Regions from separate parts of the Variovorax rhizosphaerae genome, predicted to be linked through region 2. Evidence: predicted binding sites of a transcription regulator. Region 2 holds the regulator's gene; each other region holds the start of a gene.

Region 1 (10,367 bases), on a different contig from region 2:
GTGCCAAGTGCATCTTCGAGCGCGGCGTTGGCGAAAATTACCGAGCCGTCGGGCTTCACGACCGCAATGAGCGTCGCAAGGAGATCGAAGGACTGGAAGCGCTTGGTTTTCGCAGCGGCCTTGCCGAAGGCCATGGCGATCACGGATTGGCCGGCGGCGGCAGGCGGCCGAGTTCGCGGCGAATGCCCGCGATGTCACTCTCATTGCGGGCGATGTTGGCCTTCATTTCCGACACGCGGTCCAGGTACTTCTGGTAATTGCGGGCCTCGCTGCCCTGCTTCTCGGGCTCGCCGTTGTTGTATTCCTTGAGCAGTTCGACCTGGCGTGCCTCGGCCTTCTTGAGTTCGGATTGCAGCACCGTGCGCGCCTCGCCATCACGCGCGCGCTGATCGACGGTTTCGACACGCGGGCTGCCCGGCGGCGACCTCACCGCGGCGGCGGTCGACGATGCAGCGGCGGCCGGCCGCGCACCTTGCACCACGGTGACGTTGCCGCCCTCCATGACCTTGCACCCGCGCTTCTGCGCCTCGGTGGCGTTGTTGGTGTATTCGTTGCCGCAGCGATAGACACGCTCCTGGGCAAACGCCGGCAATCCGGCCAACAGGGCCAAGGGCAGTAGCAGGATCGAGACAGGTTTCATGGTCATGTGGAAGGTGCGCGGCTGGGAAACATTTTCGTTGCAATTGGATGCGCTGGGCATTCGCATGTTCCCCGTCAACGAAAAAGGACGGCCGAAGCCGTCCTTTTTCGTTGCTGAGGCGGGAGGCGCCCAAGTCGATGTGGCTTCGCCATCTCGACTTGATCTCCCGCTCGGGCGGGTCGGGCGCAGCCCGACCCTGGGGGCTCACAGCGAATAGTACATGTCGAATTCGACCGGGTGCGTCGCCATGCGGAAGCGCGTGACTTCCTGCATCTTGAGGTCGATGTAGGCATCGATGTACGCATCGGTGAACACGCCGCCCTTGGTCAGGAACGCGCGGTCCTTGTCCAGGTATTCCAGTGCCTGGTCGAGGCTGTGGCAGACGGTCGGGATCAGCGCGTCTTCTTCCGGCGGCAGGTGGTACAGGTCCTTGCTCGCGGCTTCGCCCGGATCGATCTTGTTCTCGACGCCGTCGAGGCCGGCCATCAGCAGCGCGGCAAAACCGAGGTACGGGTTCATCAGCGGATCCGGGAAGCGCGCTTCGACGCGGCGGCCCTTCGGGTTGGCCACGAACGGGATGCGGATCGAGGCAGAGCGGTTCTTGGCCGAGTAGGCCAGCTTCACCGGGGCTTCGAAGCCGGGCACCAGGCGCTTGTAGCTGTTGGTGCCGGGGTTCGTGATGGCGTTCAGGGCACGGGCGTGCTTGATGATGCCGCCGATGTAATGCAGCGCGAACTCGCTCAAGCCTGCATAGCCGTCGCCGGCGAACAGGTTCTTGCCGTCCTTCCAGACCGACTGGTGCACGTGCATGCCCGAGCCGTTGTCGCCGACGATGGGCTTCGGCATGAAGGTGGCCGTCTTGCCGTAGGCGTGGGCCACGTTGTGGATCACGTACTTCTGCAGCTGGACCCAGTCGGCGCGCTGGATCAGCGTGCTGAACTTGGTGCCGAGTTCCATCTGGCCGGCGTTGGCCACTTCATGGTGGTGCACTTCGACCGGGATGCCGAGGGCTTCGAGCACCAGGCACATTTCCGAACGCATGTCCTGGAAGCTGTCGACCGGGGGCACCGGGAAGTAGCCGCCCTTGGTGGCGGGACGGTGGCCGGTGTTGCCGTGCTCGTATTCCTTGTCGGTGTTCCAGGAAGCTTCTTCGGAATCGATCTTCACGAAGCAGCCCGACATGTCGTTCTTCCAGCGCACGCCGTCGAACACGAAGAATTCAGGTTCCGGACCGAAGAAGGCCGTGTCGCCCAGGCCCGAAGCCTTCATGTAGGCCTCGGCGCGCTTGGCCAGCGAACGCGGGTCGCGCTCGTAGGGCTTGCCGTCCGACGGGTCGATCACGTCGCAGGTCAGGATCAGCGTGGTTTCCTCGAAGAACGGGTCGATGTTGGCGGTGTTCGGGTCGGGCATGAGTTGCATGTCCGAAGCCTCGATGCCCTTCCAGCCAGCGATCGAGGAACCATCGAAGGCGTGACCATCGGTGAACTTGCCTTCATCGAAGTGCGAGACCGGCACGGTAACGTGTTGTTCTTTGCCGCGGGTGTCGGTAAAGCGGAAATCGACGAACTTGACCTCGTTTTCCTTCACGAGCTTGAGTACGTCGGCGACGGTCTTTGCCATCAAATTCTCCTTGCGATGGGGGGTTGGTTTGAAAATCAGGGGTTGGGAATGCAGTTTCTGTGCCATTGTCACCGCATGCGACAAGGGCCTCGAATACGCCATTTGGCCCCGATGGGGCGCCTATTCTCCTCTTTTGGTGCGCGATTTTTCAACGCACCATTTCGGGGCCAAGACGCGCCTCAAAGCTGTGCAGGCCTTCGATGAGTTGTTGGTATGCGGCCGCAAGGCCTGCTGGATTGCCCTTGACGCCCAATTCGATATGGCGGCCGTGCTCCGGATGGTCGACGCTCGGCAGGCTGAACACCTTGACGCCAGGATGCGTGCGCTCGACGGCTTCCATGAGCGGGGTGAGCGTGGCCTCCATCGCACCATAGACGATCACGGATTTCTCGGCGCTGCGCCCAAGGGCGAACAGGTCGGCATAGCGCTCGTCCAGCACCGATTCGATCATCGGCCAGGCCATCACGGGAAAGCCGGGCACGAAATGAACGTCGGCCACGCTGAAGCCCGGGATCTTGTTGTAGGGATTGCGGATGATCGTCGCGCCCTCCGGGAACACGCCCATGTTGAGCCGATGCACGTTGTCGGGGCGGTCGGGTTCGTAGGTGATGCCCTGCTCGACCGCGGTGTCGCGCATGCGCTCGCGGATCAGCGCTTCCGCCTCCGGATGCAGGGCCAGCGGCCGGCCGAGCGCCGCCGCAGCGCATTGCCGCGTATGGTCGTCCGGCGTGGCGCCAATGCCGCCGGTGGAAAAGACGACGTCCCCCGAGGCGAAGGCACGCCGGAGCACCGCGGTGATCCGCTCCGGCGTATCGCCGACGTACTCCGCCCAATCGAGTTGCAGGCCGCGCGCCGCCAGCAGTTCGATGACCTTGGGCATGTGCTTGTCGAGGCGCTTGCCGGAAAGGATTTCGTCGCCGACGACGATCAGGCCAAAGGACCGGGCGCCGATGGACTGCGCCCCCAGGCTCGGCACCGACGTGTGCTCGCTTCCCTCCAAGGGGACGTTCGCGGCTCGCGACGGCCCGGCGCCACTCGATTCACTTGTCATGGCGCTCCCCATTGAGTCTGGATGGCTTTGTCCACATCGTGCGAAATGGCCGGCCCCTTGTTGATGGCATAGGCCAGCGCGGCACGCTCGGCACGCAGTTGCGACAACGCATCGAGGCAGTAGTGCGCGAACCACAGCGCCGAGAACGCGAACACCAGTGTGTAGATCCAGATCGCGATCGGTGCCAGCACGAAGAAACCGGCGGCGAACAGGAGGCCCGATGCCCACACGATGCTGGGCGCGGCGCCCAGGTAGCCGCACAACACGCCGATGGCCAGCAACGGCACCTTGTGCGTGCGCAGGATCGTCGTGCGCTCCTCGGCATCGGCATGCTCGGCCAACGCGTCAAAGCTCATCACGCGGTAGGTGAGCCAGCCCCAGATCAACGGTGGCAGCACCAGCACCAACGGCGGCACCAGCCACAACGGCATCGACACCACCAACGCAAGCAAGGCCAGCAGCGTGAGCCCCAGCGACCGGACCACGCTCCAGATCAGCGAGGGCCCCTTCTTGTGTTCCAGTGCAGGAAAGCGTCGCGTGGCCACCAGTCGCGTCAACGCCGGCGCCATGAGGCCCGACACGACCAGAAGCGCAACCAGCACGATGGCCGGCGTTGCCGCCAGCACCACCACCAGCTGCGCCAGCGTGCCCGAGATGTCGCCGGAAAAGAGGCGCCCGATCCAGCCCCAGAAGTTGGCCAGCAGCGGCCAGGAATCCAGCGTTGCGCGTGTCCAGGCCACCGCCGGATCCCAGAAGAAATAGCCCAGACCCGCCGCCAGCCCCACCATCAGCACCAGTGGCAGGAGCGACAGCAGGATCACCCGCGGGCGCAGGCAATACGCCACTGCGCGCCAGAAAGAATCGAGAAGAATACGCATCGGTGGCGAGGATACGCTACCCGATCAGCCTGGGTTCAGCGGCCCGCCAGGCGGCGCAAGCCCAGCCATTGCTGCGCCCAGAAGCCCGTCCCGTAATCGCGCACCTGGCCTGTCGCGCCGGGCTCGACCTGGTCGCGGATGCCGGTGGGGTCGTAGCGATGGCCGAAGTCCACCGTGCGAAACAGCATGTCCCACCACGGCAGCAGCACGCCGAAGTTATGACCGCCCAGCGTGGTCGGGCCGTTCGATTCGTGGCCGATGCCGATGCTGTGGTGCACCCGGTGAAAGCGCGGGCTGATCCAGAGTCGCTCGCCGATCGCGCCGAAGGACAGGCGCAGATTCGCATGCTGCAGGCTCTCGCTGAGTTGAGTGAAGGCAACGATGGCAATGAACTGCCCCGGCGCCACGCCGATGAGTTGCGCCACCACCACGATGATCGTGTCGTGGATGACGTCGTCGAGCAGGTGGTTGCGGTTGTCGCTCCACATCGTCATCTGGCGCTGCGAATGGTGCAGCGAATGAAGCCCCCACCACCAATTGAAGCGATGCTGCCCCCGGTGGATCAGGTACTCGACGAAATCCAGCACCACCAGGTAGATCACGAAGGCAACCCAGGGGATGTCCGTGACGCCGGGCCAGAGGTCGTCGAGATGCAATGCGCCCCAGCCATCGACCCGCAGCATGCCCAGCGCGTCATCGAACAGCGGCTGCAGCAGGAAGAACATCCCGAGCCTGAACAGCCCCAACCGATGGATCAACGTGTAGATCACGTCGACGCGGATCGCGCGCCGATCCGTCACCGCCTCGACCGGCCGCCAGCGCTGCAACGGCCCGACCAACGTGATCAGGATGGCGATTTGGATGACGCCGACCAGCAGCCAACCCGTCGCGTCGAACGCATCCTCGACCAGCCCGCCCAGCCCCACCGCATAGACGAGCGGCTGCACCGCGGCCTCGAACAGCCACTGCTGCAACGCGGCGAATTGGTCAGTGAGCCATTCCATTGCAGCCGTCCAACCTAGGAGTGCGCGGCGATCCAGGCCTTGTAGTCGGGATGCTGGCGCAGGGTCTGGAAGCAGAAGCCCTTTTCCTTCAGGCCCACGATCAGCGGCTCGAGGTCGGCCGGCGCCCACGGGTCCTTGCGCGACCAGATGCCCAGGTGCGCCAGCAGGATGTCGCCGGGACGGATGCGGTCCAGCGCCTGTGCGAGCAGCTTCTCGTTGCTGTAGGTCTCGCTCGGCAACTCGTCGCCCAGGAAGCCGGCCGGCGACCAGCCCACATGCGCGTAGCCGCAGGCTTTGGCGGCAGCGAGCAACTTCGGCGAGGTCTTGCCACCCGGCGCGCGGAACAGCGGCAGCGGCTTCTTGCCGGTGACGGAGGCCAGCCGATCAGAGGCCTTGGTGATGTTTTCGCAGTATTGCGCCGCCGTCCAGGTGAACTGGCGGCCCGCAAGCGCACCCATCGAAGGCCGCACCTGGAAGCGCGGCTCGACGCTCTTCTCGTCGCCACGCCAGTAGACGTGGTCGTAGGTGTGCGATGCGAACTCGTTGCCTTCGGCGGCCCGCGCCTTCCACCAGGCCGCCCAGTGGTCGTCCAGGCTGTTTCCATCGGTCTGCGTGCGCTCGGCGGCGGCGAAGAAGGTCACCCGCACGTTCTGCCGCTTCAACACATCGGCAAACAGCGGCGCCACACCCATGTGGCCGGTGTCGACGGTCAGGTAGACCGGCTTTTCGCAGGCGGTCTGGGCGGCTGCGCCGGTGGCGCCAGCAAGCGTTGCAACCAGGAGGAAGGCAAGCTGCAGTGACTTAGCGGGCGCCATGGTCGAGCGTCCAGACGCCGTGCGGCGAGCGACCCACGTTCACCTGCCGCACCACCTTGTGCGACGCCAGGTCCACCACGCTGAGCTTCTTGGCCCAGCGCGAGGTCACGAAGAGCGTCTTCCCGTCAGCCGACACGTCCATGCAATCCGGGCCGCCCGGCACCGGATAGTCATCGGTCACCTTGAGCGTCTGGAGGTCGATGCGGCTGATGCTGTTCGACACACGATTGCTGACGAACACCGACTTGCCGTCACCCGCACCGCGGAACGCGTGCGCACCCTTGCCGGTGGGAATCTTGCCGGTCACCTTGGGCTGTGGGCCGGACACGTCGAACACCTGCACCCCATCACTGCCCGTCAGGCCCACGAGCAGCGTCTTGTCGCCATTGATGCCGTAGATGTCCGCCGGCATTGCGCCAGTGGCAACGCGCCACTTGATCGCCTGGGTGGCCAGGTCGACCGCGACCAACTCGTCGCTGTCCTGCATGGTGACGTAGGCCGTCGTGCTGGCCTTGTCGATCCAGATGTGGCTCGGTGTCTTGCCAGTGGCAATGCGCTTGGCCAGCTTCAGTTCCTTGCCGTCCCAGCGGAAGATGTCGACGTGATTGAGGCGGTTGCCCGCGGTCACGAACCACTTCATGTCGCGCGAGAACTGCAAGTGGTACGGGTCGATGATGCCGTGGACCACGCGCTGCACCTCGGCCGTGCGCGGGTTCAGGAAGGTCAGCGAATCGCCGGCCGAGTTGGCCACGATGAGCGATTGCTCGTCAGGCGTGAGGTACAGGTGATGCGGCTCCTTGCCGGTCGGGATGCGCTGCTTCTCGGCCCATGTGGCGGGATCGATCACGCTCACCGTGGCGTCGAGCGAATTCAGTACGAAGACCGGCGGCGGCTCGGCCGCGACGGCACTCGACAGCGTGGCGGCCACGGACAACAAAAAGGCCGCAATGCGGCCGGTCGGGGAGGTAGAAATTCGCAAGGGGAGGTTCCGTAGGAAGGCTGCCGAATTTTAACGGCCCAAGCGGACCCCTGGCTGACCGGCTTCCCGCCTCGATCAGTGCTGTTTCTGGCGCAATGACTCGACCTCTTCAGCCGTGAGCCAACGCCACTGCCCTGGCGCCAGCGCTGGCGGCAGCGCCAGCCGCCCGATCGACGAGCGATGCAGCCCCTCGACCCGGTTGCCCACCGCCGCCACCATGCGCTTGACCTGGTGGTATTTGCCTTCGGTCAGCGTCAGGCGCAGGTGCAGCGGCGAAACCGCCTCGCAGGCCGCGGCGCGCACGGGCTTCGGGTCATCGTCGAGCACCACGCCGGCCAGAAGTTTCTGCACTTGGGCATCGTCCAGCGGATGCTTGACCGTGGCTTCGTACACCTTCGGCACGTGGTGCTTGGGCGAGCCCATCCGATGGATGAACTGGCCGTCGTCGGTCAGCAGTAGCAGGCCTGTGGTGTCCTGGTCGAGCCGGCCGATGGCCTGCACGCCCTGCACCGCGCCCTTGTTCGGGCGCAGGCGCAAGGGCGATGGCAGCAACGTGTAGATGCTGGGCCAGGTCGAGGGCTTTTGCGAACTCTCGGTACCCGCCGGCTTGTGCAGCATCAGGTAGGCCTTCTCGTGGTACGCCCATTCGGTGCCTTGCACGGTGAAGCGCAGGCCCTCCGGGTTCAGGTCGACGGAAGGATCCGTTTCAGTGGCGCCCTCGATCGACACATGGCCCTGCTGCACCAGCCCGGCACACACGCGCCGGGTTCCGAAGCCCTGGCAATAAAGAATTTCCTGGAGTTGCACGATTCAATGACGGGGACGTTGTGGCGACGCGAGCCATTCGCGCCGAAGCAGCGATTGTTGCCGACGCCGACGAGGCCCGACGGTGCGGCGACAGCGATGACATCGCGTGGCTGCGCCGGAAGTGTCAGCGACCCGATTCAGGCTGCAAGCAATCCCTTGCGACGCAAGTCTTTCAGCGCGAGCGCCACTTGCTGGCTGGCGAACTCGCGCAACAACGACTCATCCTTCAAGGGTTGCTCGTCCTTGATGAACCGGATGCGCCCCGCACGCGCCTCCCCCACAAGATGGTCGGCCAGTGCATCGTGCCCATGACCCCCGTCCAGCAAAGGCAGCAGGCAGCGCTCCAGCGGCGACAACGCAACGCTCTCATGCCACAGGTTGCTGGCCAAGGCATTCGGGCCGGTGTGCAGTGCGAGGCCCGGCAAGTTGCGCACGGCTGGCAACGCGCGCGGCATGTCAGCCACCTTGGCGGCAGCCCCGAACGGACTCCGGCGCAAGCGAACCGCGCCAAGAATCAGCAGTTCCTCCAGCATGGTCATGACGAATGGCTCGACCGTCTCGCGCGGCTCGCCAACGCGCGCAGCCACCTCGCCGAACAACGCTTCGGGCAGGACGGCCGCCGGATAGTGCTGGTCCAGCACCTGCGCCACCGCCTTGTGGACCGGCAGGCGCAACGTGACCTTCTGGTTGCGCAACGCGGTGCAGGGCTGCTCGGGCCCGTTCAGCTTGAGGACGCCGCCATCATCCGGCAGGAACACCCCCGCGTACGCCAGCGCCCGCAGGCGCACCGGATCGAGCCGATAGCGGATCTGCCCCACCCGCTCCTTCTTGACCAGCAGCGTCTGCCGGAACGTGCGGTTGACGATGAAGTCGAGGTACTGCTCCATCATGACCTGGCTGCCCCCGCACTCGCGCAACAGCGGTTCGCGAACCTTCTCGCCGTAGTTCTGCACGAACATCGTGGACGGCTCTGCATCGGCCAGGTAAGCCAGCCCGTGCGAACCGGCACGCTCGACGAACTCCTTGAAGTAGCAAGGCGCGTTGCAGGGCTCCAGGAACTCATGCAGCAGGTAGGTGTCGTTCGCGTTGCGCACGATGGGCATTGCTTCCTCGAGCGTTTTCTCGAGCACGCTGTCCTTCCGGGCCGATTGCTCGAGGAACTCCAGCATGCCCCGCGCGAACGACAGCTTCTCCCCCGGCGCGTCGCGCGGCCCGCCGCGAAGGATCATGGCGTCGCGCACGATTTCGCGCGCCTTCCAGCCCGGATAGACGTTGTAGCTCACATAGGCCACGCCGTTGGGCGCCAGGTTCTCGGCGCACACCCGCAGGATCGCCGACTGGACCGCGGGCGGCACCCAGCTGTAGACGCCGTGGCTGACGATGTAGTCGAACTTGCCGAAGGAAGTGTCGATGTCGTTGATGTCAAAAGCACGCAGCTCGACATTGCCGAGCCCCGCCTGCCCGATGGCTGCAGCGCCCTGGGCAACCTGTACCGGCGAAAGGTCCACACCGATCGCGCTGCCACCCGGATGCCGCGCCGCGAAGGGAATGAGGTTGCCCCCGGACGCGCAACCCAGTTCCAGGACACGGGCACTGGCCGGCGGCTGGGCCTCCAGGCCGAACAGGTAGGCCAGCGCTTCCAGATGCTCCACCGCCGATTGCGGAAAGGGATGCGAGTCGTACGGCACCGCGTCGTAGTACTTCGTGATCGCGTTGGTCAAGTCGTCCGGCATGCGATTTTCCTGGGCAGAAGAAGGACAGGCCAGCAGCGCGCGGGCCCCGGGCAGTGCCGAATATAGCCCTGCAGTGCCTGCGCACCTGCAGGATCGCGCGCTCAAGGCGGCGCGTCAGCGCAGGCTGGCAAGGCAGTTGGCAATCGCGCCCTGCCCGGCCTGCCCGATCCGACCCTCCGGGCCCTCCCGCCAGAACCGCCGGATCAGGGCCACGACCTGGTCCGGCTTCTCTTCATGAACGAGGTGGCCTGCATGCGCGACCATCGCGACGGCTGAATTCGGGACGGCGCGGTGCACCCGGTGCGACTGCGCCGGCGGAACGGCGTGATCTTCCGTTCCCGCGATCAATTGAAGCCGGGTGCGCAGCCGCGGCAAGCTGTCAACGACAGGCGCGACATCCCATCGCGCCATCATCCCCAGCGCCGCGGCGACATGCAACGGGTTGCGCACCAGGCGCGCATAGAGATCCTCCCCACGCGCGTCGAGCCGGGAGCCGGTGCCATGGATGAGTTGGCGCACGACGCTGCGATCGGATGCGCGCCAGGCGAAGAGTCGCGATGCGAGCGAGTTTCTTGCCATCACCTTCGCCGCCGGCGGAAAGACGAGACCCGCCACGCCGGACAACGGCAGGAAGGCACCGTTGATGCTGACCAATGCATCCGGCGAAATACCTTCGTGCAGGCACAACTGCACCGCGATGGCAGCCCCCGCGGAATGCCCGACGATCATCGCCGGCGACAGATGCAGTGATCGCAGCAACGTGGCGAGCAGGCGTGCCATGCCTTGCAGCGACAGCATGGCGGACGGCGGCGCCGCCGTGAAGGCATGCCCCGGCAGATC
Region 2 (10,367 bases):
TTTTCGCACTTCTTGACGAAGCTGTTCTTGGCGGCACCGGCGAGCTTTTTCTCGGTCGCCTGCATGTCACAGCTTGCGCCCGCCGCTGCGGCGGCCGGGGCGGCGGCTGCAGGCGCCGCGGCCTTGTCTTGCGCCTGTGCGACGCCGAAAGAGAGGCAGGCGCCCAAGGCGACGGTGGAGGCGACCAGGGAAAGGAGCTTCTTCATGATGGTGTATGTCCTTGCAGGTTTGGTTGTGACAGTTGCCCCGCGCCGGGGTCGACCATCCTAACGGTCGACACTGACCGCAGGATGACCGGAGGAACGTTCGGCAAGGCCTCGGAATTCGCCCCGGTAAAATTCACAAATGCTATTGGTCAAACAAGAGTTGCTCGCAGCACTCGCGAGCACGCTCGAATCCTTCCTGCCCGGCGCCAGCGCCAAGGCCATCTTCGAATCGCCCAAGGTGGCAGCGCATGGCGATTTCGCCAGCACCGCCGCCATGCAACTTACCAAGCCGCTGCAGCGCAAGCCGCGCGAACTGGCGGAGCAACTGAGCGCCGCCCTCATGGCCACGCCGGCCTTTGCCCAGTGGGTCGACGCGGTCGAGATCGCCGGTCCCGGCTTCCTCAACATCCGCCTGAAGCTGGCGGCCAAGCAGCAGGTCGTGCGCGAGGTGCTGAGCGACCGCGCCGCTTTCGGGCAACAGCCTGCCAACGACGAGCGCGTGCTGGTCGAGTTCGTCTCGGCCAACCCGACCGGTCCGCTGCACGTCGGCCACGGCCGCCAGGCCGCGCTCGGCGACGCCATCTGCAACCTGCTCGCCACCCAGGGCGACAAGGTCTGGCGCGAGTTCTATTACAACGATGCCGGCGTCCAGATCCAGACGCTGGCCAACAGCACACAGCTGCGCGCCAAGGGCTTCAAGCCCGGCGACGCCTGCTGGCCGACCGACCCCGACAACCCGGCCAGCAAGGCCTTCTACAACGGCGACTACATCGCGGACATCGCCGCCGATTTCCTCGCGAAGAAGACCGTCAAGTCCGACGACCGCGAGTTCACCGCAAGCGGCGACGTGGACGACATCGACTCGATCCGCGAATTCGCCGTCGCCTACCTGCGCCGCGAGCAGGACCTGGACCTGAAGGCCTTCCAGGTGCAGTTCGACCACTACTACCTGGAGTCCAGCCTGTACACCAGCGGACGCGTCGAGTCGACGGTGAACCGCCTGGTTGGCAACGGCAAGACCTATGAGCAGGACGGCGCGCTGTGGCTCAAGTCCACCGACTACGGTGACGACAAGGACCGCGTCATGCGCAAGAAGGACGGCACGTACACCTACTTCGTGCCCGACGTGGCCTATCACATCGCCAAGTGGGAGCGCGGTTTCCACAAGGTCGTGAACATCCAGGGCACCGACCACCACGGCACCATCGCCCGCGTGCGCGCCGGCCTGCAGGCGGCGGGCGAGGGCATCCCCCAGGGCTTCCCCGACTACGTCCTCCACACGATGGTGCGCGTCGTGCGCGGCGGCGAAGAGGTCAAGATCAGCAAGCGCGCCGGCAGCTACGTCACGCTGCGCGACCTGATCGAATGGACCAGCACCGACGCGGTGCGCTTCTTCCTGCTGAGCCGCAAGCCCGATACCGAATACACCTTCGACATCGACCTGGCCCTCTCCCAGAACAACGACAACCCCGTCTACTACGTGCAATATGCCCATGCCCGCATCCGCAAGATGCTGCGCGACTGGGGCGGCGATGTGGCCTCGCTGCAAGGCGTCGACCTGTCGCCGCTGCAGGTGCCGCAGGCGCAAACGCTGATGCTGCAACTGGCCAAATACCCCGAGATGCTCACGGCGGCGGCGCGCGATTTTGCCCCTCACGATGTCACCTTTTACCTCCGTGAACTGGCCGCCAACCTGCACAGCTACTACGATGCCGAGCGCGTGCTGGTGGACGATGAAACGCTGAAGAACGCCCGACTGGCGCTGGTCGCGGCGTGTGCGCAGGTGCTGCACAATGGCCTCGCGGTGCTCGGCGTCAGCGCGCCGGAAAAAATGTGACATTCATGAAAAAACGACAAAGCGGCAACGTGGTTATCGGCCTGATCATCGGCCTTGTCATCGGGCTGGGCGTGGCCCTGGGCATCGCGGTCTATGTGACCAAGGTGCCGATCCCGTTCATGAGCAAGACGCAGCGCGGCGGCGCCGAGCAGGACGAGGCCGAGGCCCGCAAGAACCGCGACTGGGACCCGAACGCGCCGCTGGCCGGCAAGGCCGGTGCCAAGCCACCGGCGGCGGCACCGGTCGCCGTGGCGCCCGCGACAGCGTCCCAGCCTGCCACGGTGGGGCCGCTCAATCCTCCGAGCGCCCCGCCCGTGCCTGTGGTGGTTGCACCCGCCAAGCCCGCCACCAAGCCGGTGACGCCGGCTGAAGCCAACGCCCTGCCGCCTTCCTCCAGCGACCCGATCGGCGACCTGGCCCGTTCGCGGACCGGCGGCACGCAGGTTGCGGCCGCAGCGCCTTCTTCCGGCGCGGACCCCTTCATGTACTTCGTGCAGGCCGGCGCCTACCGCTCGACCGAAGACGCCGAAGCGCAACGCGCCAAGCTGTCGCTGATGGGTGTCGAGACCAAGGTCACCGAGCGCGAGCAGGCCGGACGCACGGTCTACCGTGTGCGCGCCGGCCCGTTCGGCAAGAAGGACGATGCCGACCGCCTGAAGGATCGACTCGACAGCGGCGGCCTCGACACCGCCCTGGTCCGGGTTCAAAAGTAAACCGCCGACCAGGCTCCGCGCACTGCGTGCGCCCCACCCGTCCTCACAGGAAGCACCCCAGTGGCCCCGCAAGGCCCGTTCCGCGGTGTTCCACAAAAGGCCAGGCCATGCGGGGTAGAGCGCAGTGTCGGAAACTGATTGAAACTTGCAGGGAGAATGGGCAAGGCCGGATCGCGAGGAACTTCGCGTTGCATGGCAAGCTCTGTCAGCCGCACTGGAGAATTTGTTCAATGAATCGTCGTGATTTTTCGCTGGCAGCCACTTCGCTCGGGCTGCTTCCCCTCGCAAGCCCTTCGCATGCGCAGGCCCCCATGTTTGCGGCTGGCAAGGACTACATCAAGCTCGGCAAGCCCGCGCCTGTGGATTCGCCGGCCGGCAAGGTCGAGGTGGTCGAGTTCTTTTCCTACAACTGCCCGCACTGCGCGCAGTTCGAGCCCGATCTTGAGAAGTGGGTCAAGAAACTGCCGCCGCAGGTCGCTTTCCGGCGTGTGCCGGTGGCTTTCGTCGGCAACGACGTCGAGAGCAAGCAGCGCCTGTACTACACGCTCGAAGCCATGGGCAAGGTCGACGAGATGCAGATGAAGATCTTCGACGCCCTCCACCGCCAGCGCCAGCCCGTCATGGGTGACGACGCCATCCTGGCCTGGGTCGCCAAGCAGCCGGAACTCGACGCCAAGAAATTCGCCGAGATGTTCAAGTCCTTCTCGGTCGCAGGCAAGGTCAAGCGCGCCACCCAGTTGCAGAACGAGTACCAGGTCACCGGCGTCCCCGCTTTCGGCGTGGCCGGGCGCTGGTATGTGGATGGCGAACTGGCCGGCAACATGGCGCGAGTGCTGCAGATCACCGACTACCTGGTCGCCGAAGCACGCAAGGGCTGAGCCCCAGCCTCTGGGCGAAAGTCATCCGACAGAAATATCGACCTCTGACACTGGGCCTTTCGTCAAGGTCGCGTCAGGCTGCCGCATACAATGGGCGCAGCAAGTTCCGTGCCTTTATGACCACGCGCTCCATCCTCCTCACTCCGCTCCATTCCGCACGCAAGGCAACCCTGGGTCTGCTCACGCTGGCGGCCATGGCGGGCGCGCCGCTTGCGCACGCTGAAAAAGCCGACCGCGCCAAGCCCATGAACATCGAGTCCGACTCGATGCGCTACGACGACCTGAAGCAGACCACCGTGTTCACCGGCGCCGTGGTCGTCACCAAGGGCACCATCATCATTCGCGGCGCGCGCATCGACGTGCGGCAGGACCCCGAGGGCTACCAGTACGGCGTGGTCACCGCCGCGCCCGGCAAGCTGGCCTACTACAAGCAGAAGCGCGACGCACCCGGCGGCGACGAGTGGATCGAGGGCGAATCCGACCGCATCGAATACGACAGCCGCGCCGACAACGTCAAGTTCATCGGCCATGCCGTGATGCGGCGCCTCATCGGCAGCAAGGTCAACGACGAAAGCAGCGGCCCGCTGATCGTCTACGACCAGAGCAACGACACCTTCACCGTCAACGGCTCCACCGTGCCGCCCGACGCGGCCGTGTCGTCCGGCTCGCAAGGCGCGCGTGTGCGCGCCGTGCTCACGCCGCGGCCGCCGACCAATGCGTTGCCGGGCAGTCCCAGGGCTGGGTCCGTGCCTCCGCCGCCAGCGCCGGCCCCGGGCGCCGGCCTGCGCTCCACCACCACGCTCGGTGGGGAAGCGCGTCCGTGATGCGCAACGACAACGCCATGATCGACGGCGGCGGCGAGACTTCGCTCGGGGCCGGCGGGCGCTCCGTCGCGGCGGTCACTGGCAACGGCAGCCGCCTGGAAGCGCGCGGCCTGCAGAAGTCCTATGGCAGCCGCATGGTGGTGAAGGATGTGTCGCTCGGCGTGCAGAAGGGCGAAGTGGTCGGGCTGCTCGGCCCCAACGGCGCCGGCAAGACTACATCGTTCTACATGATCGTGGGACTGGTCCGGGCCGATGCCGGCGACATCACCATCGACGGCGAGCCGATCGCGCACATGCCGATCCACCGCCGCGCGCGCATGGGCCTGTCGTACCTGCCGCAGGAGGCCTCGATCTTCCGCAAGCTCACGGTCGAGCAGAACGTCCGCGCCGTGCTCGAACTGCAATTCGAAACCAATCCAGGCGGAAAGCGCGTGCCACTGGGCAAGGCCCGGATCGAGGAGCGCCTGAGCGAGCTGCTGACCGACTTGCGCGTCGAACATCTGCGTGATTCCCCGGCACTGTCACTGTCGGGCGGCGAGCGCAGGCGCGTGGAAATCGCGCGGGCGCTGGCGACGCAGCCGCGCTTCATCCTGCTGGACGAGCCCTTCGCGGGGATCGACCCGATCGCGGTGATCGAGATCCAGCGGATCATCAGCTTCCTGAAGGGGCGCGGCATCGGCGTGCTCATCACGGACCACAACGTGCGGGAGACGCTGGGCATCTGCGATCACGCTTTCATCATCAGCGACGGGCAAGTGCTGGCACAAGGCACGCCTTCGGAGATCGTCGACAACGCGGAGGTACGCAGGGTGTACCTCGGCGAGCATTTCAGAATGTAGGGGCCTCGGCATGAAGCAAGGCCTGTCGCTGCGCGTATCGCAGCACCTGGCACTGACGCCCCAATTGCAGCAGTCGATCCGGCTGCTGCAACTGTCGACGCTGGAACTGAGCCAGGAAGTCGAGCAGATGCTCGACGACAACCCGTTCCTCGAGCGCACCGCGGAGGAGGCCGTGCGGGAAGAGTTCGGTCTCGAGACCGCCGACGCGCCACCGCCGCGTGACGACGATTTCGCCACCCCGCCTGCCGCCAATGGGGCGGACGGCCCGGCGACCGCAGCGGCCACGGTATCGAACGACGCGGATTCAGCCACTGCTGATGCGGCCGCCGACGGCGTCTCCGACGGCGAGCCCGACTGGGGTGGCGACGGCACCGTCGACATGGTGCCCGACGACAGCGAATGGGGCGGCGACGCCCCCGCGCGTGCCAACAACCTCGGCGGTGACGAGCGCGCCGACGCCACCGAGCTGGCGCGCAGCCAGGAGTCGCTGCAGGCCTTCCTGCACCGACAGGCGCTGGGCCTGCGCCTGGACGAAACCGACCGCGCCGCGCTGAGCTTCCTGATCGAGTCGCTCAACGACGACGGCTACCTGGAGGACTCGCTGCCCGCGCTGGCCTCCGGCCTGGCCGGCAACGACAACGACGAATTCGACGAACTGGTGCATCGCTTCCAGATGGCGTTGGGCCTGCTGCAAAGCCTGGAGCCGGTCGGCGTGGGTGCGCGCGACCTGGGCGAATGCCTGGCGATCCAGCTGCGTGCCCTGGCCGATGAAGATGAATGCGAGGACGAGGCGCAAGTGCGCAAGGTCGCCATCGCCATCTGCAAGCTGCCGATGGAGCTGCTGGCCCGCCGCGACTTCAAGCGCCTGGCCACGCTGACCAAGAGCAACGAAGACCTGGTGCGCGGCGCGATGCAGCTCATCGCGCGGCTGGAGCCCAAGCCGGGCCGGCGTTTTGTCGACGTCGAGCGCAACGTGGTCGTGCCGGACGTGATCGTCACCCGCACCGGCCGTGGCGCCTCGCTCAAGTTCCGCGTGATGCTCAACCCGGACGTGATGCCGCGCCTGCGCGTGCACGACATCTATGCCGGCGCGCTGAAGGCGCACAAGGGCGAGGGCAGCCAGGCGCTGTCGCAGCGGCTGCAGGAGGCGCGCTGGTTCATCAAGAACATCCAGCAGCGCTTCGACACCATCCTGCGCGTGAGCAATGCCATCGTCGAGCGGCAGAAGAACTTCTTCGTGCACGGCGAACTGGCGATGCGTCCGCTGGTGCTGCGCGAGATCGCCGACGAACTCGGCCTGCATGAATCGACCATCAGCCGCGTGACGACCGCCAAGTACATGGCGACGCCCTACGGCACGGTGGAGCTCAAGTACTTCTTTGGCTCGGCCTTGGGCACGGAGACGGGCGGCAACGCATCGAGCACGGCGGTGCGGGCGCTGATCAAGCAGTTCGTGACCAGCGAGAACATCAAGAAGCCGCTGTCGGACAGCCAGATCTCGGACATGCTGAAGGAGCAGGGGATCGAGTGCGCGCGCCGAACGGTGGCGAAGTACCGCGAGGCGCTGCGGATTGCGCCTGCGAATTTGCGCAAGGCGCTGTAGGACTCGCTGGCGCTGGCGCCGGTACGGGTGCTGGCGTTGGCGTTGGCGTTGGCGCCCGACCGGCTTGGCGGATGCGGTTGCCTGCCTGAAGTCAGTCGAGGCGGTCGACCTAACGCAAATGGACGGTCGGCGGCGCCCCTTGGGCCGTCAATCCTGTGGCCCCTCAGGAGCGGGTGTCAGGAGTTCGCATGCACATTGCCATTGCATGGGAGTCAAGGGTGAACTCCCGCCTGTGCAGCCGCCAACACCGCCCGAAGTTCCGCCGCCTGCACCGGTTTCCGCAACGCATGCCACCCCCGCTGCCTTGCCATCCGCTGCGTCACCGGCTCGATGTCCGCCGACACCAGCGCGATCGTCAGGTCCGGCCGCTGGTTCTGCAGCAGGTCCGCAAGTGCGACGCCGTCCAGGTCGCCTGGCAGCCGGATGTCGCACAGTGCCACGTCGATCGAATCCAAGTCCGCCAGCGCCAGCGCTTCCGATGCATTGGCATACACGCGCGGTTCCGCGAGCCAGTGGCGCAGCAGCGCGGCGATGCTGTCGGCGACCACGGTGTTGTCCTCCACCACCAGCACGGCCAGGCCGGGGCGCAGCGGCTGCACGTGGACGGCGTTCGATTCGGCGCCGGTGCTTTCCGGCAGCACCAGGTCGGCTGGCGCCGCCTCCAGTTCGAAGCCGAACACCGAGCCACGCCCCGGCGCCGAGCGTAGCGTGACCTGGAAGCCCAGACGATCGGCCAGTCGGCGCACGATGGCCAGGCCCAGCCCGTGCCCGCGCTGCAGGTTGCGCTCCACGTTGCCGATCTGCTCGAAGTCGCCGAACACGCGCTGCTGCATGTCCGGCGCAATGCCGATGCCGTTGTCGCGCACCTCCACGCGCCACGTCGCGCCGGTGTGGCCGCGCCGCACCGCCAGCAGCACGCGGCCTTGCGGCGCAAACTTGAGCGCGTTGTCGGTCAGGTTGCCGAGCACGCGGCGCAGCGCCACGGCATCGGTCCAGGCCAGCGCGCTGGCGGGGCAGCGCACCCGCACGCGCGTGGAGTGGCGGGCCAGTTCGCGCAGCATCGGCCCCAGCGCGACCGGGCCGGGCTTCAGCGGGTCAGCGGCGGCCTCGATGCGGCCGATCTCGAGGAGCTGGTTGGTCAAGCCTTCCAGCGCCTGCTGGGCTTGCGAGAGCGCGATCACGGTCTGCTGCACAAGGTGCGTGGGCGTGTGGGCGTCGAGTTGCTGGCGCAGCACTTCGGCCTGCAGGCCGATCGCCATCACGGGTTGGCGCAGGTCGTGATTGGCCGCCGAGAAGAAGCGCAGCCGTTCGGCTTGTGCCTGCTCCGATTCGCGCAGGCCGGTCTGGGCTTGCACGCGAAGTGCGCTCTCCTCGTGGCGGCGCCGGATGTTCTCTTCCAGATGACGCGAGCGGTCCGTGACCAGCTTCCACACCATCACCATCAAGCCGACGCCAAGCAGCGCCGCCGTCCGCATCACCGGGGAGCCGAACACCAGACCCATCACGATGATGGGCAAAAGCAGCAACGTGATGGCCAGGCGCATCGCCGGCGTGTAGAACGACACCGAGAACGCCGAAGACAGCGTCATGGCCATGATGACGGTGGCCAGCAGAAGCTGCTCCACCGGCTCGTCCGGGTTGAACAGCAGCACGCCGGCGGCGCCGTGCGCGGCCTCGTGCATCGCGATGCGCAAGGTGTGGGCCCGCAGCGCGCCCGGCAGGTTCTCCGGCGTGAGCGGGTCCGGAGGATGCTGCGGGAAGAAGCCGCGCATTCCCGTCGTGAAGGCGACCAGCGCCAGCCACATCAGCGCGGGCGCCCGCGCGTATTGCCAGGCGAACAGCAGGGCCACGCCGCAGTCCAGCAGCAACTGCACGATCAGCGTGGGGGCGGTGGGCTGCGCGCTGAGCCGCAGCACCTCGCACTGGACGGCGAAGCGTGAAGCGGCGGGCGCGGCGTTGTCGGGCGCGGACGTGGAACTCATGAAAGGGACGACTATAGAGCCCCCAGGGCCGGGCCAAGCCCAGCCCGCCCCGGCGGGGGATCGAGTCGAGATGGCAAAGCCGCATCGACTCGAGAGCCCCCGGGGCCGGGCGATCCCGGATCACCAAGCGCGGTACACCTTCTGTCTGACTTGCGGCGGGGGCGACAATCGGAGGGTGAACGACCTATCCCTATTCCTGCCCTGCGCCGCCGGCGTGGAAGACTTCCTGGCGCAGGAGGTGCATGCGCTGACCGGCCGCGTCGGCCAGGACCTGCTCACCCTGCGCGGCGGCGTGCGCGTGCGTGCCGCCTGGCGCGACGCGATGCTGCTCAACCTGCACAGCCGCCTCGCGCAGCGCGTGCTGGTGGAGTTGGCCCACGCGCCCTACGGCAACGAGAACGATCTCTACGGCATCGCCAGCGGCGTGGCCTGGGAGATCTGGTTCACGCCGAAGCAGACCTTCAAGATCGAGACGACGGCGCAGCACAGTCCGCTGCAGAGCCTGAACTTTGCGACGCTGCGCATCAAGGACGCGATCGCCGATCGCTTCCGCGCGAAGGCGAACGGCGTGCGGCCGAGCATCGAGACGCAATGGCCCGACGTGCGCGTGTTCGCCCACCTGACCACCGACGCCTGCACGCTCTACATCGACACCAGCGGGGAGCCCCTGTTCAAGCGCGGCTGGCGGCAGGACAAGGGGGACGCACCGCTGAAGGAAACGCTGGCTGCTGCGATGCTGGCTGCGAGTGGATGGTGGAATCCGGAGACGGGGGCGGTGTCCGATGCGGCGCTCTATGACCCGTGTTGCGGCAGCGGGACCATCGCGATCGAGGCGGCGCAGATCGCGCGCGGCATTCCGGCGGGGTCGTTGCGGCGCTTCGGGTTCGAGAAGTTGTTGCCGTTCCAGGCGCATGTGTGGAATGCGGTCAAGGAACAGGTGGCTGCGCCGGGGGCAGTGGATGGCGTGACGGTGTACGGCAGCGATGTGTCGCACCGGATGGTGGACTTTGCCGAGCGCAATGCGGAGCGAGCTGGTGTGGCGGACGCGGTCGAGTTTCGTGGCGGGGATGCCTTGCAGCGCATGCCGCCGGCGGGTGGCGGCGTGATCGTGCTCAACCCGCCGTATGGGGAGCGCATCGAGGTCGGCGGCGTGGCGCGCATCGGCGCACGCGAGCAGGCGGCCACGGAAGATGGCGGCGAGTTCTTCTCGCAACTTGCCACGCACTGGAAGAAGAACTACGCCGGCTGGACCGCCTGGGTGCTGACGCCCGACCTCAAGCTGCCGCAACGCATGCGGCTGAAGGAATCGCGCCGCGTGCCGATGTGGAACGGGCCGATCGAGTGCCGGCTGTTCCGGTTCGACATGGTGGCGGGGTCGGCTCGGGCGAAGCCTGTTGCGTGAGTCGAAGTGCGGGAGCGGGCGTCGAACGCAGGGTCGCAAAAGGAACGCAAGAGTTTTCATGGGTTCTACGTCACTCTTGAAGG
Region 3 (10,367 bases), on a different contig from region 2:
CGAAACTGCGCGTTGTCGCGGATCTGCTCGGCCGGGATGATGCCGGCCTTGATGATTTCCTGGTCGTGGTAGACGTCGTGGATGAAGCGGTTGAGCGCATTGACGCGCTGCACCAGGCCCTTTTCCATCTCGGCCCATTCGTCGGCCGGGATGATGCGCGGCAGCAGGTCGAACGGGATCAGCCGCTCGGTGCCCGCGCCATCCTCGTCCTTGGCGCCATACACCGCGAAGGTGATGCCGACACGGCGAAAGATCATTTCCGCCTCTTCGCGTCGCGAGCGCATGACTTCGCCCGGTTGCTTTGCCAGCCATTGGTCGTAGCGCTGGTAGTGGCTTCGGATCACAGCGCCCGCGTAGGGCTGCGATTCGTACATCTCGTCAAATTTGTGCATAGAGCGACCAATCTCCTTCGCACATAGCTTAGCAAGTTCAAGGCCAATTTCTTCCTTTGGATGCACCCGATTGCGCGAATCAGTGCGGGACGTGCTGCCAATAGCGCCGTGCGACCAGGCGCTCGCATGTCCAGGCCGCGGGCGAACTGCTTTGCCAGCCGATCGCACCACAGTGCGGCGAATCGACCAGCGCGATGCCGCGCGCCTCGTAGCGCTTGCGCACCTCGTCCGCCGGGTGGCCGAAGCGGTTGCGGTAGCCGGCCTGCACGAGAGCGATGCGCGGTTTCAGGGTGTCCAGCAGCAATGCGCTCGACGATGTCTTGCTGCCGTGATGTGGCGCCAGTAGCACATCGGCCCGCAATCCGGGGTCGCGCGCCACCAGCGCGCTTTCCTGGTCGCGCTCGATGTCGCCGGCCAGCAGCACGCTGGCGCGCCCGTTGTCGATGCGCAGCACGCACGAGATGGCGTTGGGCTTGCTGGCGCGGTCGTAGTCGGCCGCCAGCGGATGCAGGAACTCGAAGCGGACGCCGTCCCATTCCCATCGCTGGCCCGCCACGCATCTGTCCGAATGCCGCAACTGCTGCAAGGGATTGCCGTCCTCGATCGAACTGCGCAGCGCAGCCTGGGGCTGCGTCGCCAGCACGGCCGGCGCGCCGCCGGTGTGGTCGGCATCCCGATGGCTCAGCACCACGGTGTCCAGGCGCACGTCCAGCGCGCGCAGCAGCGGCACCAGCACCCGCAGGCCGGCGTCGCTCTCCAGGCTGTAGCGCGGGCCGGTGTCGTACAGCAAGGCATGGTGTGCGGTGCGTACCAGCACGGCATTGCCCTGGCCCACGTCCGCCGCCAGCAGGTCGAACTCACCCGTCGCCGGACGTGCCGGCTGCCAAAGCAAGGCCGACAGCAGCAGCGGCAGCCCGAGCACACGCATCGCAAGCGGCAGCCGCATGGCCAGCAGCACCCCGCCGGCCACGCCGCAGAGCGCCAGCCATGCCGGCGGCGCCCCCGTAGAAACCGTGGCCAGGGGCCAGCCCGCCAGCCACTGCAGGAAGGCGCCCAGTCCCTGCACGGCCCAGGCCGCGACGTCCCACAGCGGCGGGATCGCCACGCCCAGCATCGCCAGCGGCGTCACCACCAGCGTGACCCACGGAATCGCGAAGGTGTTGGCCAGCAGCCCCACCAGCGAAACTTGCTGAAACAGCAGCAAGGTCAGCGGCGCCAGCGCCAACGTGACCGCCCATTGCTCACGCAGCATCCGCAGCAGTCGCACCACGAAACTCGTCCGGCCGGCGGGCGACTCGCCCGGATCGGTCGCGAACAGCACCCCCACCGCAACGAAGCTGAGCCAGAAGCCGGCCTGCGTCAAGGCCCACGGGTCCAACGCAACCACTACCGCGCAAGTGCAAAGCCACAGGTTCGGCGCCGGCCAGCGCCGCCCGGTGAAGCGCAGCAGTGCCAGGGTCGCCAGCATGCTCACCGTGCGTTGCGACGGCACGCCCCAGCCGCTGAACAATGCGTAGAGCGCAGCCAGCAGCACACCGCCCACCAGGGCCACATGCGGCGCAGGCCACCACAGCATGCAGCGCGTGCTGCGCCGCCACAGCGCGCCCACCAGCGCCGCGGCGAGCCACGCGAACATGGTGATGTGGAGGCCCGAGATGCTCATCAAATGCGCCACGCCGGTCGCCCGGAAGACGTCCCAGTCAGCGCGATCGATGGCGCTCTGGTCGCCGGTGATCAGCGCAGCGACGACGCCGGCCGATCGCTTGTCGGCCACCCGCTCGAACACGGCGTCGCGCACCCACTCGCGGGCACGTTCGATCGGGTGCTGCCACGTCATGCCGAGCCGCTCGGGCGCCGCATCGTTGCTGCCCGTGCGCACATAGCCGGCGGCGCGCACGTCCTGCTCCCACATCAGCAGTTCATAGTCGAAGCCATGCGGATTCAGGTTGCCATGCGGCGCGCGCAGCCGCACGGTCATCCGCCAGCGCTCGCCTGCATGAAGTTCCGCCGGGACCGACGGGACCGATGGAACCGGGCCCTGCGTTTCGGTGCGCTGAGGCCGGCCCCACAGTCCGGTGTTCTCCGCATACCAGCCGAGCGCGATCTTCGTCGGCCATGCGGAGGGCGCTGGCGACTGGGCCTCCTTGCCCACCCAGCGCGCCGATTCGACGTCGAGCCGAAAGCGCAACGCGCCCTCGCCCCGTTGCGGCATCTGCGCGACCACACCGACCACCTGCAGGTCACGCCCTTCGATGGCCGGGTCCAGTGCCCCATCGGCATACACCACCGACCGCGCGCCGGCCGCGCCGAATGCCAGCACGGCGCCAAGCACCAACGCCAGCAGACCGGTCGCTCGCCCGCCTCGATGACGCCGGCGCTGCAAGACCCACAAGGCCGCCAAGGCACCCAGCGCCATCGCCGCGTACACCCCGAGCGACGACAATTCCCGCTGCTGCAATTGCAACCCGGCGCCCAGCACCGAGCCAGCCATTGCGGCAAAGGCCCACGGGCGGCGCTGGCCGGCATCTTCTTCCTCCCCGCCGGCCACCATCAACGTCTCATTCGCCCCACGTTTCGCACTCCATCCCTTCGCGCTTTGGCGCGCTAATTGCTTGCCGTGGGCTAGTATGCGTGCGCCATTGGCGCCTCTTCACGACACTTCAAAACAAATGTCCATTCACGCCGCGCTCCACCACGTCACCCACTACAAATACGACCGCCCCGTGCAATTGGGCCCGCAGGTCGTGCGCCTGCGGCCCGCGCCGCATTGCCGGAGCAACGTGATCTCGTATTCGTTGCAAGTCGAGCCCGCCGACCATTTCGTCAACTGGATGCAGGACCCGTTCGCCAACTACCAGGCGCGGCTGGTCTTCCCGGAAAAGACACGCGAGTTCAAGGTTACCGTCGACCTCGTCGTCGAGATGGCGGTCTACAACCCTTTCGACTTCTTTCTGGAACCGCAAGCGGAAAACTTCCCGTTCAAGTACACGGAATCGCAGGCCGAGGAGCTTGCGCCCTACCTGGTCAAGGAAGAACCCACGCCGTTGTTCAAGGCCTACCTGGCCAAGGTCGACCGCAAGGAACAGCGCACCATCGACTTCCTGGTCGGCATCAACCAGCAAGTCCAGAAGGACATCAACTACCTGATCCGCATGGAGCCCGGCGTGCAGACGCCGGAAGAAACGCTGACCAACGCCAGTGGTTCCTGCCGTGACTCCGGCTGGCTGCTGGTGCAACTGTTGCGTCACTGCGGCCTGGCCGCGCGCTTCGTCTCCGGCTACCTGATCCAGCTCACGCCGGACGTGAAGGCACTCGACGGCCCGAGCGGCACCACCGTCGACTTCACCGACCTGCACGCCTGGTGCGAAGTGTTCCTGCCCGGCGCTGGCTGGATCGGCCTCGACGCCACGTCCGGCCTGCTGGCCGGCGAAGGCCACATCCCGCTGGCCTGCACGCCCACGCCATCGAGCGCCGCGCCCATCGAAGGCGTGGTCGACGATGCCGAGGTCGACTTCGGCCACGAGATGAAGGTCTCGCGCATCTACGAATCGCCGCGCGTCACCTTGCCGTACACCGAAGAGCAGTGGGCCGAGGTGGTCAAGCTCGGCGAGGCGGTTGACAAGCGCCTGGTCGATGGCGACGTGCGCCTGACGATGGGCGGTGAGCCCACCTACGTGGCCACCAGCGACCGCGATGCACCGGAATGGAACACTGACGCGCTCGGCCCCACGAAGCGCGGATTTGCCACCGAACTCGTGCACAAGCTGCACGCCGAATACGGCGCTGGCGGTTTTCTGCATTTCGGCCAGGGCAAGTGGTACCCGGGCGAGCAATTGCCACGCTGGGCCTTGTCGATCTTCTGGCGCGCTGACGGCCAGCGCCTGTGGCATGACCCCGCGGTGTTCGCCGACGAGCGCGTGCCCACGCACTACACCAGCGAGGACGCACGCCGCTTCACCACGGTGCTGGCCCACAAGCTCGGTCTGACCGAACGCTTCATCCAGCCCGGCTACGAAGACATCTACTACTACCTCTGGCGTGAGCGCCGCCTGCCAGTCAACGTCGACGTGTTCGAGTCCAAGCTCGACGACGAGATGGAGCGCGTGCGCCTGCGCCGCGTGTTCACGCAGAAGCTCGATGCGGTCATCGGCTACATGCTGCCGATCGAACCCGCCAGCGCCGAAACCGATGCGCCGCCGCTCGAAGGTCCCGGCTGGAAGACCGGTCCCTGGTTCCTGCGCGACGACCGCCTGTTCCTGATCCCCGGCGATTCGCCGATGGGTTACCGCCTGCCGCTCGATTCGCAGCCGTGGGCCAGCAAGGGCGACTATCCGTACCTGGTCGACCGCGACCCGACCGCGCCGCGCGCTGCGCTGCCGACCGCCGCCCAATACCTGGCGCGCTATGCTGCCCCCGCGACCGCACCCGTGACCGGACTCGCCAGTGGCGCGGGCCTCGGCACGGCTTCTTCGCGCGCTGGCGGCACGGGTGGTGCCGGTCTCGGCACGGCCTACGCGCCGGCCACGCTGCCAGGCGGCGCGACGGGCGACTTGGCTTCCGTTCCCTTTGCTTTCGGCACCCCGCCCGCAACGGGCACGGCGCTGAAGATGCAGGGTTCCGGCAAGCCCGCGCCCTTCGATGCCAGCGCCAACAACGACGCGATGCGCCAGCCGCGCCGCGGCGAATCGGCCCATTGGGTCACCCGCACCGCCTTGTGCGTCGAAGTCCGCGACCCGCGCCGCGCCAATGGCCCAGCCGCCGAGAAGATCGGCGCAGCCTCCGGCGTGCTCTACGTCTTCATGCCCCCGCTGGCCCGCCTGGAGGACTACCTCGACCTGGTCGCCGCCGTCGAAGCCACCGCAGTGCAACTCGGCGTGAAGATCGTGATGGAAGGCTATCCGCCGCCGCGCGACCCGCGCCTGAAGGTGCTGGCCGTCACGCCCGACCCTGGCGTCATCGAAGTCAACATCCACCCAGCCAACAACTGGAAGGAACTGGTCGATCACACCGAGTTCCTCTACAACGCGGCCTTCGAGACGCGCCTGTCGGCCGAGAAGTTCATGACCGACGGCCGCCACACCGGCACCGGCGGCGGCAACCACTTCGTGATGGGCGGCGCCACGCCCGCGGACAGCCCCTTCCTGCGCCGGCCCGAGCTGCTCGCCAGCCTGCTGCTGTACTGGCACAACCATCCATCGCTGTCGTATTTGTTCTCGGGCATGTTCATCGGCCCGACGAGCCAGGCGCCGCGCGTCGACGAGGCCCGCAACGACCAGGTCTACGAACTGGAGATTGCGCTCAAGGAGATCGCGAAGAACCGCGAGATCTACGGCCAGAACATGCCGGCCTGGCTGGTCGACCGCACGTTGCGCAACATCCTCATCGACGTTTCCGGCAACACGCACCGCAGCGAGTTCTGCATCGACAAGCTCTACTCGCCCGACTCCAGCACCGGCCGCCTCGGCCTGCTGGAGCTGCGCGCCTTCGAGATGCCGCCGCATGCGCGCATGAGCATCGCGCAGCAGTTGCTCATCCGCGCGCTGGTGGCCCGCTTCTGGGACGAGCCCTACAAGGCGCCCGTCACGCGCTGGGGCACCGAACTGCACGACCGTTTCCTGTTGCCGACCTTCGTCAAGATGGATTTCGACGACGTCATCACCGAGATGAAGCAAGCCGGCTTCGGCTTCGACATCGACTGGTTTGCACCGCACTTCGAGTTCCGCTTCCCGCTGGTGGGCCAGGTGCAGGCGATGGGCGTCGAGCTCTCGCTGCGCAATGCGCTGGAACCGTGGCACGTGATGGGAGAGGAAGGTTCGGCCGGCGGCACGGTGCGTTACGTCGACTCGTCGCTCGAGCGCATCGAGGTCCGCGTCACCGGCCTCAACGAGAGCCGGCATGTGATCACGGTCAATGGCAAGGTGCTGCCGCTGCAGCCGACCGGCACCGCGGGCGAGTTCGTCGCGGGCGTGCGCTACAAGGCGTGGAATCCGCCGTCGGCGCTGCATCCGAGCATTCCCGCGCATGCGCCGCTCACCTTCGACATCGTCGACACGTGGATGAAGCGTTCACTCGGCGGCTGCCAGTACTTCGTGGCGCACCCGGGCGGTCGCAACTACGACACCTTCCCGGTCAACGCCTACGAGGCCGAGAGCCGCCGCCATTCGCGCTTTGCACGCATGGGGCACACACCCGGCCTGATGAGCACGCCGCCGGCAACCATCGAGCTGGCAGGCAGCCGCGAGTTCCCGTTCACGCTCGATCTGCGACGTTAGGCGTATATGTTTCCACTGCGGCCGGTATCCAATGCCCATGACGGCAATGTGACAATCGGCCTACTGTGGAACCCATGAACGACTCCCTCTTCGGCAACGCCTCACTCGAGGCGCCGGCCGCCTTGGCCTCGGCGCTGGCGCCCCCCGCGCACGCCGGCCATTTCGATGAATTGAGGGGGGTTGCCACGCCCTTGAGCGCGCCGCGCACCAGCCCACCTGCGCAGCCCTCCCCCGCGCCATTGCACGATGCCACGCAGGCGCCGCCCGTACCGCAGCAGGCCGAAGGGCCGCCTCCGCCCACGCGCCCGCCGTTGACACCAGGCTGGTCGCGCTTCTTCGACGAACTCGGTTCGGCCGGTTTCGACGACCTGCCGCGCCGGGCCGTCAGCCTGGCCCGCCAGATCCGCGACAACGGCGTCACCTACAACGTCTATGCCGACGGCGACGGCCCGCAGCGCCCCTGGTCGCTCGACCTGTTCCCCTTGATGATCTCGCCCGAAAGCTGGGCCCAGATCGAAGCAGGGGTCCAGCAACGCGTTCGGGTGCTCGACCGGGTGCTGGCCGATGTCTATGGCCCGCAGCAGTTGCTGGCCCAAGGGCTCCTGCCCGCCGCACTGGTGCGTGGCCATCCCGGTTATCTGCGAGCGATGCATGGCGTGAAGCCGCCGGGCGACACCTGGCTGCACATCGCGGGCTTCGACCTGGCACGCGGCCCCGACGGCAATTGGTGGGTGGTTTCGCAACGCACGCAGGCGCCATCCGGCCTTGGCTACCTGCTGGAGAACCGCCTGGCCATCTCGCGCCAGTTCCCGCAGGCCTTCGAGGCGCTCCACGTGCAGCGCTTGGCCGCGACCTACAGCGCCATGATGGAAGGCCTGCAGAAGATCTGCCCGGCCGGCGCGCCGCCGCACATCGCACTGCTGACGCCCGGCCCCTACAACGAGACCTACTTCGAGCACGCCTACCTGGCGCGTTACCTCGGCGTCACGCTGGTCGAGGGCAACGACCTCACCGTGCGCGACCAGCGCCTCTATCTCAAGACGCTGCAGGGCCTGCGCCCGGTGCACGGCCTGATCAAGCGGCTGGATGACCAGTACCTCGACCCGCTCGAACTCAAGCCCGACTCCACGCTAGGCGTGCCCGGCCTGTTGCAGGCCATCCGCGCCGGCAACGTGCTGGTGGCCAACATGCCGGGCTCGGCCTTCCTCGAATCGCCCGCCCTCCTCGGCTTCCTGCCGGCGCTGGCGCGACACCTGATCGGCGAGCGGCTGCAGTTGCCCGCGCTGCCGACCTGGTGGTGCGGCGAGCGCGCCGCGATGGAAGCCGTGCTGCCGCAACTCGGTGACTGTGCCATCAAGCCGACCTACACGGGCTCCGCTTCGCACGACACCTTCGAGCCGGTGCTCGGCAGCCGGTTGAGCCGCCGCGAACTGGACGAATGGGCGGGCCGCATTGTCCGCAGAGGCGATGCGCACACCGTGCAAAGCTACCTGCCGCTGTCGCAGATGCCGACCTGGGCGCAGGACTTCGGTCCGGGCCACATCGCGCCGCGCGCGGTGCTGCTGCGCGTGTTCGCGGTAAGCGATGGTGCGCAGTCCTGGAGGGTGCTGCCGGGCGGGCTGGCCCGGCTCGCCGGCGCCGACGCGCAGATCGCCTCGATGCAGCGCGGCGGCAGCAGCGCCGATGTCTGGGTGCAGACCCACGGCCACGTCGACCGCACCTCGCTGCTGCAGCCGCAGTCGACGCCCGCGTCGCTCGCGCGCCATCGCGCGCCGGTGACGAGCCGCGCCGCGGAGAACATGTTCTGGCTCGGCCGCTATACCGAACGTGCCGAGAACGCCGTACGCCTGGCGCGCCTCACGCTGGATTTGCTCGGCGGCGAGGACCAGTCTTCGCGCCAGCTGCTCGGCTGGCTGCATCGCCTTTCGCTGCGCAACGCACTGGTACCACGCGAGGTGCCCGGCGGCACGAAATCGCGGCGCGTGTTCGAGCGGGCGTTGGTCGCCGAACTTGGCGACGTGAATCGCGGCGGGAGTGTCGGCTTCAGCCTGCGCTGCGTTCGGCAGGCGGCAGCCGCCGTGCGCGAGCGCCTGTCGCAAGACCACTGGAGCCAGATCGTGCGCGCCGAGTCCGAATTCCTGCGCCGCACCGCGGAGCAGGCTGGTGAAGGAGGTGAAGGCAGCTATGCGATCGGCGCCGCGCTGCGCTCGCTGGAGGGCGCAAGCAACGCGCTGGCCGCAATGACCGGCGCGCAAACCGACCGCATGACGCGCGACGATGCCTGGCGACTGCTTTCGATCGGACGCCACATCGAGCGGCTGGCCTTCCTGTCCAGCGCGCTGGCCGCTGGCTTCGAGATCGGCGCGGTGCATGAGGTGGCGGGCTTCGAGGCGATGGTCGCGCTGTTCGACAGCACCATCACCTTCCATGCGCGCTACCAGCAGCGCCGCGATGTGGCGACGATGGTCGACCTGCTGGTGCTCGACGGCGACAACCCGCGTTCGCTGGCCTGGGTCACGCAAACGCTGCGCGGTCGCATTGCACGGCTCGCTGGCAGCGCACCAGGCAAGCTGACAGCCCTGTCCTATGAATTGCCCGACCCCGCCACCTGGACACTCGAGAAGCTCTGCGAGGCCGGGCCCGATGCGCAATACCCCGCGCTGGTCCACCTGTTCGAAAGTTGCGAGGCCGCCGCGTACCACGTGTCCGATGCGATCGGCACGCGCTACTTCACGTTGACTTCGGAGTCGTTGCGGTCCGTGGGTGCCTGAGCAAAGGCATTGTCATAGCGAGCAATCACACGGCAGATCGCAATGAAGTTGACTTGGATCCACGAAGTCGAAGGGGTTGCAGTTGCCATCGCAATGCTGCCACCAAGGAGACTTTTGCCGCTGCTCTTCGGATTGCGATTCAGCCGCAGCCAGGGTCAGCGCCAGATAGGCCGCCTTGCAGCGGGCAAATTGCCGAGGCATGGCGGCAATGAGCGCCTCTGCGCCCAGACGCTCGATGATCGACTTGGCATACGCTGAGCACGAACGCCTCTTCGTGCGAGCGCTGTAGGCACAGCAAAACCCCTTGTAGGGCGAAACATAGCGCTGGTACACGCCAATCAATGCGGAAGCGGGCGAATCAAGCATGTGCGTTGTTGCTGGTGGTCGGCAGGTCGAATCGACGCAGATCCGTCATCGGTGCTACTTCCCGCTCGCGCGGAACGCGAGACCGAACAGTGCGCAAAGAATGACGCCGCCAATCCAGATGAACTGGGTCGTGAACGGCAAGGCACCCACATTGACGAACCAGGCAGGCGCGCTCATCCCGGCGGCGATGAGGAAGAACAACTTGCTTTTCGGCATGGCCCTTCTCCGCTCGCTCAGCCCTTGAGCCAGCCCACGAGTTCGTCGTCGAGCAGGTAGGCGTTGATCTCCTCGTCGGACATGCGGACGAACTTGCGCATGTTGGCAATGTTGCGGTACCCGGTGTTGCCGAACTCGTCGCCGATCGCGTCCAGGAAATGGAAGGCGCCACCGCCGTTGGCCACGCCGAGGAACAGGAAGTACACCTCGTCCTTGCGTGCCTCGGACTCGCGCAGGATCTTGCGCGTGCGGTCCTTGTCGTTGTTGTCGCCGTCGGTGATGAAGATGATGAGCGAGCGCTTCTTCTGCTTGGCGGGCTCGTCCTTCTTGCCGAACATGCGGCCGAACAT

Evidence for each region. The regulator sigma-54, encoded in region 2, starts transcription at its own class of promoters, with help from an activator protein. The targets are predictions, from matches to a motif close to TGGCANGNAANCTGCTTT.
Region 1: the regulator sigma-54 is predicted to act here: its motif matches at 2,308-2,325, upstream of glnA (type I glutamate--ammonia ligase).
Region 3: the regulator sigma-54 is predicted to act here: its motif matches at 2,990-3,007, upstream of WKW82_RS35355 (transglutaminase family protein).

Annotation. Positions count from the first base shown of each region.
Region 1 covers NZ_JBBKZT010000008.1:392,692-403,058, forward strand. Annotated here, with positions in the region: gene glnL (nitrogen regulation protein NR(II)) at 1-134, opposite strand, end outside; gene WKW82_RS19300 (hypothetical protein) at 140-640, opposite strand; gene WKW82_RS19305 (hypothetical protein) at 639-857, shown strand; gene glnA (type I glutamate--ammonia ligase) at 845-2,260, opposite strand; gene WKW82_RS19315 (competence/damage-inducible protein A) at 2,409-3,311, opposite strand; gene WKW82_RS19320 (EI24 domain-containing protein) at 3,308-4,189, opposite strand; gene WKW82_RS19325 (sterol desaturase family protein) at 4,225-5,193, opposite strand; gene WKW82_RS19330 (polysaccharide deacetylase family protein) at 5,208-6,008, opposite strand; gene WKW82_RS19335 (YncE family protein) at 5,995-6,987, opposite strand; gene WKW82_RS19340 (16S rRNA pseudouridine(516) synthase) at 7,063-7,794, opposite strand; gene WKW82_RS19345 (methyltransferase regulatory domain-containing protein) at 7,932-9,527, opposite strand; gene bchO (alpha/beta fold hydrolase BchO) at 9,642-10,367, opposite strand, start outside.
Region 2 covers NZ_JBBKZT010000010.1:210,800-221,166, reverse strand. Annotated here, with positions in the region: gene WKW82_RS22315 (hypothetical protein) at 1-206, opposite strand, end outside; gene argS (arginine--tRNA ligase) at 346-2,043, shown strand; gene WKW82_RS22305 (SPOR domain-containing protein) at 2,049-2,756, shown strand; gene WKW82_RS22300 (thiol:disulfide interchange protein DsbA/DsbL) at 2,987-3,634, shown strand; gene lptA (lipopolysaccharide transport periplasmic protein LptA) at 3,751-4,458, shown strand; gene lptB (LPS export ABC transporter ATP-binding protein) at 4,476-5,297, shown strand; gene rpoN (RNA polymerase factor sigma-54) at 5,308-6,900, shown strand; gene WKW82_RS22280 (ATP-binding response regulator) at 7,113-8,882, opposite strand; gene WKW82_RS22275 (THUMP domain-containing class I SAM-dependent RNA methyltransferase) at 9,058-10,284, shown strand.
Region 3 covers NZ_JBBKZT010000029.1:36,406-46,772, forward strand. Annotated here, with positions in the region: gene WKW82_RS35345 (circularly permuted type 2 ATP-grasp protein) at 1-392, opposite strand, end outside; gene WKW82_RS35350 (DNA internalization-related competence protein ComEC/Rec2) at 472-2,943, opposite strand; gene WKW82_RS35355 (transglutaminase family protein) at 3,062-6,664, shown strand; gene WKW82_RS35360 (circularly permuted type 2 ATP-grasp protein) at 6,739-9,435, shown strand; gene yidD (membrane protein insertion efficiency factor YidD) at 9,448-9,801, opposite strand; gene WKW82_RS35370 (hypothetical protein) at 9,856-10,017, opposite strand; gene WKW82_RS35375 (VWA domain-containing protein) at 10,035-10,367, opposite strand, start outside.